Regions from separate parts of the Alkalihalophilus pseudofirmus genome, predicted to be linked through region 2. Evidence: predicted binding sites of a transcription regulator. Region 2 holds the regulator's gene; each other region holds the start of a gene.

The links. Region 2 encodes Rex, which represses fermentation and respiration genes when NADH is low (regulators of the CRP and FNR family bind a similar motif). Its sites were predicted from a motif close to TTGTGAAATATTTCACAA; they were not measured.
Region 1: PQ478_RS18840 (NarK family nitrate/nitrite MFS transporter) is a predicted target of Rex. The motif match lies at 1,964-1,981, and genes of this name have one in related genera.
Region 3: cydD (thiol reductant ABC exporter subunit CydD) is a predicted target of Rex. The motif match lies at 1,151-1,168, and genes of this name have one in related genera.
Region 4: PQ478_RS11465 (YvcA-related protein) is a predicted target of Rex. The motif match lies at 1,151-1,168, and genes of this name have one in related genera.

What each region holds. Positions count from the first base shown of each region.
Region 1 is NZ_CP117835.1:3,572,002-3,575,218, reverse strand. It holds gene nasC (assimilatory nitrate reductase catalytic subunit NasC) at 1-270, shown strand, start outside; gene PQ478_RS18840 (NarK family nitrate/nitrite MFS transporter) at 327-1,850, opposite strand; gene PQ478_RS18835 (S41 family peptidase) at 2,290-3,217, shown strand, end outside.
Region 2 is NZ_CP117835.1:272,748-275,964, forward strand. It holds gene PQ478_RS01530 (ABC-F family ATP-binding cassette domain-containing protein) at 1-1,111, opposite strand, end outside; gene PQ478_RS01535 (redox-sensing transcriptional repressor Rex) at 1,383-2,018, shown strand; gene PQ478_RS01540 (twin-arginine translocase TatA/TatE family subunit) at 2,050-2,235, shown strand; gene tatC (twin-arginine translocase subunit TatC) at 2,253-3,023, shown strand; gene PQ478_RS01550 (Fur-regulated basic protein FbpA) at 3,168-3,217, shown strand, end outside.
Region 3 is NZ_CP117835.1:2,281,600-2,284,816, forward strand. It holds gene cydD (thiol reductant ABC exporter subunit CydD) at 1-1,111, opposite strand, end outside; gene PQ478_RS12300 (DEAD/DEAH box helicase) at 1,283-2,746, opposite strand; gene PQ478_RS12305 (hypothetical protein) at 3,114-3,217, opposite strand, start outside.
Region 4 is NZ_CP117835.1:2,120,449-2,123,665, forward strand. It holds gene PQ478_RS11455 (sensor histidine kinase) at 1-103, opposite strand, end outside; gene PQ478_RS11460 (YvcA-related protein) at 380-1,081, shown strand; gene PQ478_RS11465 (YvcA-related protein) at 1,264-1,935, shown strand; gene PQ478_RS11470 (DUF6792 domain-containing protein) at 1,938-3,217, shown strand, end outside.

The DNA.
Region 1 (3,217 bases), 780 kb from region 2:
GAATTTGAGTCTTTCATGGAGATTCACCCAGTAACGGCGAAGAAATATAATATTAACGACCAAGCTTTGGTTAAAATTGAGTCAAAACGAGGAAATATTATAGTTAGGAGCAGGTTGAGCGATTCAATTCGTGAAGATACAGTCTTTGTGCCGTTTCACTGGGAAGAAACCCAAAATGTAAATCAATTAATCTCAAAAAAACTAGATCCTACTTGCAGAATGCCAGGGTTTAAGGTTAGTGCAGTGAGAATACGTTCAGTTACAACATGATAAAACAATCTATTAAAAACCGCTCTCAGATTTGCTTTGAGAGCGGTTTTTAACGACTATAAAGCTTTTCTTTTAAGCTCTTTTCCATTGATTATTTGAGGAATTTCTTCTTCTTCTCCTGATGTTAATTCATCTGAGGAAAGATAGTATTCCTCACTAAATGAATTTTTAGGTTCTTCTAGTGTAAAGAAGCAAATAATAAAGCTGGCTAATGCCCCTGTGGCAAGGATAAAAAAGAATTGTTGAGGCGTTACAAAAGTGTAAAGAGTTAAGTAAATAGTAGCCCCAACGTTTCCGTATGCTCCAGCCATTCCTGCTATTTGACCTGTTACTCTCTTTTTAATCATGGGAATCACGGCAAAGGTAGCTCCTTCTGCACCCTGGATAAACATTGAAGTTAAGACGGTAATGGCAACAGCAAATATAAGCGGCCAGTTAGAGTCCATAAAACCCATTCCAAAAAGACCGAGGGTGATTCCAAACATGTAAATAAGCATAACTTTTCTTCTGCTGCCCATTCGATCAGATAGTATTCCGCCAAGAGGTCTAGCTAACAAGTTAACAAAGGCGAATGAGGCTGCTATTAGTCCTGCTTGAGAGGCAGAGAGAGAAAAGGTTAATTGAAAAAACATCGGAAGCATTGAAACGATGGCTAATTCAGCACCGAAATTAGCAAAGTAAGTACTGTTTAGTGCACCGACATTTTTAAAGTTATAGCGGTCATCCTCAGGTACTCCTTTTTTCAAGATAGGTATATTCACTTTTAAAATCATAAAAATTTGATAGACAAGTGTGATGCCTATTACTGCATACACAAGATAAAGAGCCGTATCTGAGATGAAACCAAGGTTTGCTAGTCGCCACGCACTAAGGGCCAATGCTCCACCAAGAGGTAACGTCCAGAAAATTAATTGAACGAGATCCCCCCAGGTGCTTACTTCTAAAGCTCCAGTTCTTTTAGGTCTAATAAACTCTTTTCCATCTGGAGTATCTTTAACATTAAAGTAATAAATGAATCCATAAACAAAACAGATGACTCCTGTGAAAGCTAATGCATATCTCCATCCTTCATCTCCACCTAATAGAGTAAGGGCGAACCAAGGAAGAAGCATAGCAGCTACTGCTGAACCGAAATTTCCCCAGCCTCCATAAATACCTTCTGCAAATCCAATACTTTTTGGAGGGAACCATTCGGCAACCATTCTAATTCCAATTACGAAACTTGCACCAATACTTCCAAGCACTAAACGGGCGATCATTAATTGTGCCCAACTATCTCCAAAAGCAAATACGATAGCGGGAAAGGACATTATAATCAGTAAGGCTGAATAGACCTTTCTAGGACCATATTTATCTAATAACGTACCAATAATAACGCGTGCAGGTATGGTTAAAGCAACATTACAAATGCCAAGCGCAGCAATATGCTGAGGTGTTAACCAGTCCATTGTTTCAAGCATTGTTGTTGCAAGAGGCGCCATATTATACCAAGTGAAAAAGGATATAAAGAAAGCGAACCATGTAAAATGCAATACCTTGATTTTTTCATTCTTGAATCTGAAGAGCTCAGTTACAGTCATTTAACTAGTCCTCCTAAAAGTAGGTTTATTCGCTAAGTATGTTTATACATTAAAAAAATATAATTGTCAGAATATTCGGCAGGAAATGTCACATAGTTTCTATCCATTTTTATTTGTAAAGGAATTCGCAATCGTTCTTTGACAATCTTTCATACTATAAACACTCATCCTCTTTTGACTTACGAAACGTCCTTGTTTAAAATGGAAGTATTAGATAGAAACGACATAAAACGTACAAGCCACACATAAGATGAAGGTAAAGTAGGGCATTGCACATGCGCGTGTAATGCCTTTTATTGCACATGAAAGAGTGTTCGGGGAAATTAATGCACGCATACCGCTCAACATATGCGTTTTTTCTTGAAATGTTTTGCAAAATCGTAACAAACAAGATAATCAATCGGCCCTTGTGGTTTGAGGTCAAGTGGGAGTGGTGAGGATGAATAGCAAGAAATTGCTTCTCATACTAGTCGCTGTAGTGGCGATCGGCTTAGGAAGTATCTTTTTATTTACAGGCTCATTTGCATTAGAAGGAAATGAGAGGGCGTCAACAACTGATCCAGATAATCAGCCTGCAGAAGAGGTTCAGCTAGAGGATATTGAATCACTTGAGAAGATTGCGAAGACATTCGCCATTATTCAAGAGCAATATGTAGAAGATGTGAGTGAAGAAGAGTTGATTCAAGGGGCCATTGAAGGAATGCTTGATACGTTAGATGACCCTTATTCAGTGTATATGGATCAAGAAACGGCAAACCAATTTGTCGAGTCATTAGGTTCAAGCTTTGAAGGGATCGGAGCAGAGGTGAGCATGACAGACGGCACGGTGACAATTGTTGCCCCGTTCCGTGAGTCACCGGCAGAACAAGCAGGTCTTCAGCCAAACGATAAAATTATTGAAATTGACGGAGAGTCAACAGACGGTTTATCGCTTTATGAAGCCGTGTTGAAGATCCGCGGAGAAAAAGGAACAACTGTAACGCTTACAGTAGACCGTGCAGGAGCAAGCGAATTTTTAACGATTCCGGTTGTACGAGATGATATTCCAATTGAAACAGTAAGAGTCAGCACGATTGAGCGTGACGGGAAAACGATCGGAATGCTCGACATTACCTCGTTCTCTGTTGATACAGCTGAACGTTTTGAAGAGGGTTTGGCGGAATTAGAAGCACAAGGTATTGATGGACTATTAATTGATGTTCGCGGAAATCCGGGTGGCTACTTAGATAGCGTGGAAAAAATCGGTAAGCTGATTATTCCTGGTGGAGAACCAATTGTTCAAATTCAAGATCGTGCAGGAGAGCGTGTTCGTTACGTATCTTCATTAGATGAGAGAAAGCCGTATCCGATTGTCGGTTTAACAGACC
Region 2 (3,217 bases):
TTGATTTGCCTGCACCGTTAGGACCGATTAGTGCAACACTTTCCTCGCGGTTCAAATCTAATCTTAGGTTAGAAAAGATCGGCTCCATCCCGTATTTCACTTCTAAGTCTTCGATACGAAGGACCTCATTGCCGCTTTGGCGGTTGATTTCAAACGAGAAAGAAGCTGATTTCTCGTCCCCTTCAGGACGATCAAGACGGTTCATTCTTTCAAGCTGCTTTCTGCGGCTTTGCGCTCGCTTGGTAGTAGAGGCTCGAGCAATATTTCGTTGAACGAAATCCTCAAGCTTTGCAACTTCGCTTTGTTGTTTGTCAAACTGCTTTTTCTCGAGCTCATAACGTTTTGCTTTTTCCTCTAAATAAAGACTGTAGTTCCCAACGTATTTTCTTGATTGGTTTCTTGAAATTTCTACGACTTGGGTAACGATTTTGTCTAAGAAATAGCGGTCATGTGATACGATTAAAATGGCACCTGGATAGCCTTGCAAATAGTTCTCAAGCCAGGTTAATGTCTCGATGTCTAAGTGGTTTGTCGGCTCATCAAGGATAAGTAAATCAGGCTTGGTTAATAATAGTTTACCAAGGGCTAGTCTTGTTTTCTGCCCGCCGCTTAGCGTTTGGATTTTTGTTTGATAGTCAAAAGAATCAAAATGAAGGCCTGCTAGTACGCTTCTAATATCTGCTTCATATTGATATCCGCCCTTATCTTTAAAATCGAGCTGGAGCTGATCGTATTCTGCTAATAATTTGTTATAACTTGCTTCGTGATCTAAAAGAGAAGGGTCAGACATTTTTTGTTCCATCTCTCTTAGTCTTTTTTCCATTTTTAAAAGCGGGTCAAATACTGTCAGCATCTCATCCCAAATCGATAACTCGGATTCTAGGCCGGTATCTTGAGCGAGGTAGCCTACCTCTACATCTTTTGGTTGAATGATTTCTCCGCTGTCATGGGATAGCTGTCCTGCTATCACTTTTAAAAGCGTCGATTTTCCAGCACCGTTTCGACCGACTAAGGCGACACGGTCTCCAGTTTGTACTTCGAGTTTAATATTTGATAAAATCGTTTCTGCACCAAACGATTTTGATACGTTTACACATTGTAATAAAATCATGGGATATCCATCCTATCCTTACATCATATCAATAGTTTTCTTCACTCAGTTTAACGTAAAAGACTGCGGTGAACAACTTGCAGGACCTGATGTAAAACGATTACATAAAGAGACAAATAGTGTACAATAAGATAAAACAATAAGATAAAACAATAAGATAAAACAATAAGATAAAATGATAACGTTCTAAGAAAAAACGTAACAAAAGGGAAAGAACGTACATTATAGATCTTACTTAAGGGACTAGGCTAGGAGAGGAGGGGAATTTACGTTGAAGTCAGATCAAGTAAAAATTCCTCAAGCAACTGCAAAGCGATTGCCCTTATACTATCGCTTTTTAGAAAACCTGCATGCATCAGGAAAACAACGAGTATCTTCGACTGAATTAAGCGAAGCAGTCAAAGTTGACTCTGCAACGATTCGTCGTGATTTTTCTTACTTTGGAGCTCTTGGAAAAAAGGGCTATGGATATAATGTGAACTACTTGCTTTCATTTTTCCGTGAAACGCTCGATCAAAATGAATTAACGAAAGTCATCTTAGTTGGGGTAGGTAACTTAGGGACAGCCTTTTTACACTATAACTTCTCTAAGAACAATAATACCCAGATTGAAATGGCATTTGATGTGGATGAGTCAAAAATCGGCACGGAAGTAGGCGGAGTGAAGATCTACAATCTTGACGATTTTGAGAACATTTTAGATCCTGAGGTAACGGTTGCGATCCTTACCGTACCGTCACAAGCAGCGCAAAAAATTGCGGACCGTCTTGTAGATGCGGGTATTAAAGGGATTTTGAACTTTACTCCGGCTAGATTATCAGTGCCTGATTCCGTTAGAGTTCACCATATTGATTTGTCTGTTGAATTACAAGCACTGGTTTATTTTTTAAAGCATTATCCGTTATAATAGAAGTAGATTGGACAAGGAGGTGCAACCTATGGGTGGATTAGGTGCAGGAAGTATTGTCATTATTGGACTTGTCGCTTTATTGATTTTTGGACCAAAAAAGCTGCCGGAACTAGGAAAAGCAGCAGGAAATACATTGCGTGAATTTAAAAACGCCACTAAAGGCTTGGCTGATGAAGAGGACGATAAAAAGAAAAATAACAAAGATCAGGCTTAAGCAGGAAGGGTTTATAAATGGAATCACGTGATATGTCGGTAATGGACCATATTGGAGAGCTGCGACGCCGTATTATGATTGTCGTTGTATTCTTTCTAATTGCGCTCATTGCCGGCTTCTTTTTCGCCACACCGTTAATTACGTATTTACAAAGCGCACCGACAGCGCAAGAGCTGCCAATGAATGCATTTAAAATGACAGATCCGATCCGTGTATTCATGACCTTTGCTTTTGCGAGCGCATTAATTTTGATTTTTCCTATTATTTTATATCAGCTCTGGGCGTTTATTAGTCCGGGACTTCATGAGAATGAACAGAAAGCAACACTAGCGTATATTCCGATTGCCTTTATTTTGTTTTTAACAGGTATTGGCTTTGCTTACTTTATTTTATTCCCGTTCATTATTCAATTTATGGGAAATTTAGCCGAACGATTAAACATCACTGAGCAGTACGGGATTAACGAATACTTTACATTCTTATTCCAAATCACATTGCCATTTGGCCTGTTGTTCCAGCTGCCGGTTGTTGTGATGTTCTTTACAAGGCTAGGACTTGTTACGCCAGCTTATTTATCGAGTATTAGAAAATATGCGTATTTTATATTGCTGGTTATTGCTGGCTTTATTACTCCGCCTGAATTGTTAAGCCATTTGATGGTGACTGTACCGTTGTTACTCTTATATGAATTCAGTATATGGGTATCAAGATTGACGTACAGAAAAGTATTAAAGGCTGAACGTTTAATGGAAGAAGAAGCCAAGCAAAAAGAAATGAACCAAGATTAATTTAAATGATAAGACAGTTAAGCAGAACCTGCTTAACTGTCTTTTTTTTGCCTTTGCGGTAATTTTACATATCTAAACATAGGGAGAATTTGTTTAATCAAACGTTTAATTGGGAACTAAACAAAAGGAGAAAGGAGGATTACCATGAGAAGGGCAGCAAGTGAAACAGAACAACGAAAAGATAATCTAATTGA
Region 3 (3,217 bases), 2.0 Mb from region 2:
CGCTGCGTCCGATAATGGCTACTTTTTCATATGGTTTAATTGTTGTATTAATGTCCTGTAAAGTGAAATCTCCATCACCATATGTGACCTCAAGCTGATGCAACTCAATTTTAGGCGGCACTTCATCACTCTTCATTTGAGCGTCACCCCAGTTTACTTTCCCGCTTTCTTCCTTCAGTTCATCGGTAATTTTTTTAGCAGCCCCTTGACTGCCTCGCCCTGTATGAAAGGCACTGCCGAGGTCTTTTAGCGACATATAAAATTCCGGTGCCAATACGAGAACAAAGAAGGCTGCATGAAACGTGATGCTCTCAAAAATGATTAAACGTAATCCTACTTCAAGAGCAATTAAGCCAATTCCCAGCATGGAGATAAATTCGAGCATTAATGAGGAGATGAAGGCAATTTTTAATACATCCATTGTCGCTTCGCGAAACCCCTTGCTGCTCTCACGAATCGTCTCTTTTTGCTTTTTAGCCTGACCAAATAATTTTAATGTCGTCAACCCTTGAAGTGTATCTAAAAAGCGCCCGGAAAATGAGGCGAGCTTATCCATTTGCTCTTCTGACTTTTGCTTTGTTTTTAACCCAATGATCACATAGAACAATGGAATAAATGGTGCTGTTATAATCATGATCAGCGCGGTATAGATATGCGCTTGAAAAACGGCAATCAAAATCATCAGCGGAATAACAGAGGTCTGGATGACCTGCGGGATATACTTGCTGAAATAACTATCCACCTCATCCACTGAATCCATCAGCACACTGACTTTTCTTCCAGACTGTCCTTTTATCGATGCTTGAAGCGGATTCGCTGCCAGCCTGTCAATTAATGTTTTTCTAAGCTTGGCTTTAGCTGATGCAGCCATTTTAACACCAAGTAATCCGTTTATATGAGTCAGGACCACTCTCCCAATAAGTGCCGCAAGAAGCCAGCCGAATAGTGGGATGAGTTCTGTAAATGCACTGCCCTGTACAAATACTTCATCGACAATCGTGACAATGAAATAGGCTTGGGCAATCACTGTTGCACCAGTTAAAATCGCTGTGATAATAAGAGCAAGCTTAGTCATTTTATATGATTTTGCAATTTGTTTAAGTTCAGTCATCGTTTCATTCCCCTATTTTTTAACTTGAGTAAATCGAGTTAGTGAAATGATTCACAATATCTTTATTGATGTCTATTATAAACAACCTATTAGTAAAATGCACTTAATCTGATTGAACGAAACGTGAACATTTTTATAGAAAAAACTGCCAGTACTAGACTGGCAGTTCGCTTATTTTTTCGCAGGGTGAACTTTTAATTGCTTGCCTTTGATCGTACGATGTTTCATCTCTTCAAGAACGAGCGGGCCTTTTCCATTTAAGATCTCAACATAAGCTTCTCTTTCTTGAATGATAATAATCCCGATATCATCTGACTGTATGCCATTTATGGAAGAGAGAGTTCCTACAAAATCAACCGCACGTAATTTCTTTTTCTTTCCACCATTAAAATACAATTTCATAATATCTTGATTCAGGTTTTTTGCCTTGTTTTCTTTTAGTTGCGGTTTCTTTTCTAATTTATTCTGAAACGCCTTCACGGCTTTTCTTACTTCTTCTTTTACAGGACATGGTACTCGTGTAATTTGCTCACCAATAAAATCTTCAATATCATCAATGTATCCATGTTCTCTCGGAGTAACAAGGGTTATCGCTTTTCCTTTTTTCCCTGCACGGCCTGTCCGCCCAATCCGGTGCACATAATTTTCTTTTTCGGCAGGTACATCATAGTTAATGACAAGGTTTATATCAGCGACATCAATTCCTCTGCCAGCAACCCCTGTTGCCACCAAATAACGAAAAGCACCTTCTTTAAACCGATCCATTACATCAAAACGGTCTTCCTGCTTCATTCCCCCGTGTAATTTTTGTACAGGATATTGGCTTCTTAAAAGGGATTTTTCAAGCTTATCTACCTCTACTTGCGTTTGGCAGAAAATGATGCAGCTATCAGGATTTTCTACTATTAACACATCTTTTAACACGTCTTCTTTCTCAACAGCATCTATTTCAATTAAAGCATGGTTAATATTTGGCCGGCTTGCTTCTGTTGATGTAATTTCGATATATTCAGGAAGTCTCATATGGCGCTTAGAAAGCTCCTCTACTCCATCAGGAAACGTAGCTGAAAATAACATTGTCACTCTGTCAGCTGGGATATGCGCGATAATGGCCTCCACTTGATCAATAAATCCCATATTCAGCATCTGATCAGCTTCATCAATGACCAAATATCGAATATTTGTTGTATCAAGTGACTTCTTCTCGATATGGTCAAGAACTCGTCCTGGAGTGCCAGTTACGATATGATTTTTTTGCTTTAGCTCTATTTTTTGTCTTTCGTAGGATTGTTTTCCATAAACCGCTGCTGCTTTCACTCTTTTAAAACGGCCTATATTAATGATTTCTTCCTTTACTTGGGCCGCTAACTCTCTTGTCGGTGTTAATACTAAGGCTTGCGGTTTATTCTCCTCCCAAACCACTTTCTCGCACAATGGAATGGCATAAGCAGCCGTCTTTCCACTTCCAGTTTGCGCTTTAACGATCACGTCTTTTTCAGCTAAAGCAACTGGTACAACTTTTTTCTGAACGTTCGTCAGCTTTTTATAATTCAAGAGGTCAAGCGCCTTTTGAACTTCTTTACTTATTTGAATTTCATTGTTTATTTGATTTCCCTTGCTTATTCGATTCTCCATAACATCCCTCATCTTTTCTTTTGTCCATATGATTAGGTTGCACTTTTATAGGCACCTAAATGTTTTTTATTTTTTTGTATAGAAAATAATCCTTTGGCTATAATAAATTTTGAGGGCAGCAGTGCTCTCATTAACCATACCCCATCATTTTAACATGATGTTAGCTATACAAATTGGATGTTTTTCGATTATCCCTTTTATGAGGTGATTGCATTGTACAGTAACCAGAAATTTCAAGATTGTTTTTAACAAGAATGAAATGAGGTGTCTGTGGCAGATAATAATCGTTACGACCCCAGATTGTAAGTTGTTAGGGTAAGGTAGAAGGAGATGACCGCCAATGCGCTGGTCATCTCCTTTTTTTCCTTTATAAAAGCAAATAGCCGATTAACGTGCCGACCCCGCCGTAAAAAATAGCGAACGGCATATTTCGCAAGGTGATACGATAAGGATTTTGGACAGTGTTCATCG
Region 4 (3,217 bases), 1.8 Mb from region 2:
AGGCCGCTGTTCCAATCAAGTGCTGCGGAGTTATGGATGTGTGTATTATGGCCGCTGTCCAAGAGATGCCTAGTATAGCTAGCCATAACCAGTATGAAGGCATAGTGTTTTCCCTCCTCTCTGATGTTAAATATTTATTGGTAGATGTCTTTTTTAACCAGTTAATTGTAGCAGAGATAAGGGTGTGAGGGGAAGGTTTGAAGTAACATGTATTAGCTGAACATCTGGTTTGTAGCACCTCTATCCCTTTCCTTATAATCATAGTTCAAATGGAGCAATTCCATACGAACCTACTAACCTTGTTATGTCACCTGTGATTATATGGTAAATTTAGAAAGGTGTATTTCATTTACGAATTTTAAGATTAGGTGTGATGTGGGTGCAAAAACGTATAGTAGTTTTGACTATGGTAGCAATACTCGGATTGGTGAGTTATTTTACAGTAAGACTTATGAATAATGAGGCCACTGCTTTAAACGATTCATTTACGAAAGAGTTCATTGTAGAGGAGTTTGTAGAGGAGTTTGTAGAGGAGTTTGTAGAGGAGTTTGTAGAGGAGGATTTTCATTTATTCGAATCTAAAACTGGTCAATATCGGATGCTTTTTCCAAATGAGTTTCAAATGATTAGTGAGCCGCCGGAGTTTTATGGGAGGCAGGGAGATTATTATGAGCATTGGGCCGCGCAAATTTTTAATGAGAAAAGTAATGGAATTAGCTATTATTTCACAGTGAAGTTTAGAGAAGATGAAGGGGACTTCCATGAAATTCGGTTAAATAGAATGTTAGAGGATAATTCATATAACGGACTTTTTGAAGAGCTAGTAACAAAAGATAAAATTATCTCTCATGGCTCTTCGTTTTGGGATTCTAATGATCCAAGGGGCGACAAAAAAGATCCAAATAAATATAACGCAAATGTATTTTTCGGACTCATAGTTGATACTAACTCACATCGTTCAATAGTAATTAACTACTCAACAATTTGTTATAAAGAGGAACTAGGCTGCGATTTAAATAGTGATAAAGAATATGAGTTTGCTTTGAAATTAATGAAAAGTATTGAATTCCTTAACCCTTAAGCGAACTAAGAATCGCCTTCTATACCTTTATAACTACCTCACTCGCCCCCCACTCTTTTTTATTAGTCCTTATGAATCAATTTGCAACTATACTCTGCTGAATGCGTTAAAGTAATTGTGATTATATGGTAAATTTTAATAAATGTTATTTTTCTATGAATTTATGATTAGGTGTGATGTGGGTGCAAAAGCGAATTGGAATGATTAGTTTATTCTTTTTACTTGTGTTAGGAGGTTTTTTTGTAGTGAAAGCCATGAATGGTGAAGCGACTGCTTTGAACGATTCGTTTACGAAAGAATTCATTGCAGAGGAGTTTGTTGAGGAGGATTTTCATTTATTCGAATCTAAGACTGGTCAATATCGGATGCTGTTTCCAAATGAGTTTCAGATGATTAGTGAGCCGCCGGAGTTTTATGGGAGGCGAGGCGAAGGCTTTGAAATGTGGAATGCTATGGTTTATGAAGATACTAATGATGGGATACGCTATGACTTTAGAGTTATGTTTAGGGAGTCAGAAGCAGATTTAACCAGTACAAGACTAAATGTTTTACTGGAAAACAATTCTTATCAAAATCAATATGATGAATTAGATAATGATCGTACAATTATTTATCACGGTTTATCACACTGGGAAATGAATGATACAAAAAGTGAGTTTAGAGATCCGAAGCAAAGCCCGGCTAATAATTTTTTTGGACTTATAAAAGATCGGCATTCAAACCGAACGATAGAATTCGTTTATTCAACAATTTGCTATAAAGAAGAACTAGGCTGCAAAATAGACAGTGATGAACAGTATAAGTTCGCTTTAAAACTAATGAAGAGTATTGAATTTACAGGTCAAGGGGATTAATTATGAGTAAACCAACACTAGATAATAAAACCCGGAATTATTTAACCGAATTACAATATACTGATGATTTTACCGTAGAAGATGTTAGGACAATTATTCATGAAAGATCTAAAAGTGACTTATCAGATATTGATATGAGGGTTTACCATAGTAAAGATTTAAATATTGGAATAGAGTCAGGGTTTGATGGTTCTGCTATACACCTATATAACGAAGATCAAAACATAAATGAAGTATACTATATTTTTCGTGGTACAGCGAAATTTGAGGATATCTATTATAATGCTGCTGGAATTGCCACGGCTTCTAACAATGATCAAATAGAGGATGCGGGAGAATTTTTTAAAAAAGTACAAAATAAACTTTCAACAGTGAATCAAGAATTATATGGGGATGGTCATTCATTAGGGGGACATCTTATAACAAGTTTAGCATTGAATACAAAAGCTTTCTCTGATGTTAGAGGATTAAATGATGCCCCAATAAATGTTTTTCAGATGGCTACATACGATAGAGAATTCAATAGATATTTGGTTAATCACACTGGAGAATTCGATACCAACAAAATAAAAGAAGAAACCATCACAGCCCTTGCTCGTGATTTCTACAAGGAACAATCGAAAGTGATCAGCCACACTCGGGTTAAAGGTGATCCACTTTATTCGCAGAGCTTTCCTGGCAAATTGTACATTGGTGAGCAGATTCATTATATTGGCGATTTAGAGACGAGGGATTTTCCAGACGTTGGGCAGTACCCGTTATCTAATTTGGCTAAATACTCTCCTGTTCTCACATTAGATAAGCTTAGGTATGAATCAAAGGTTGGTTCGTTGTTTTGGCTGGTGCGGGAAACGGATCAACGCTTTGGGAGTGAAGGTGTGGAGTACGTCATGAAGAACTGGCAGGATATTCTTCGCCGCTCAGCTGCCAGACCAGAGGGTCAAATAGCTTTAGGAGCTTCTGGTACGTATTTATTGTACACAGCTCAGCAAGCTCTGAGAAGTCCGGGGATCTTATACCAGTCTTATGAGGTTAAGTCCAATTGGCACCTTGTCCATAACCACACTTTAGATGCGCTTATTTCCTCTTACAATGAACAACATGATACTAAGCAAACGATTTATCAAGTTCAAGATGTACTTTCTGGGGAGTATGTCCTTTTGAATAAACAGGACTTAAGGGAATTCGGGTTGCGTTATGAGCATGCGATTGAACAAAAATATCTTATCCTGCAAGAACTGAGGGCGTTCTTGCATCAAGAAATAGATGATTTGTATGATGA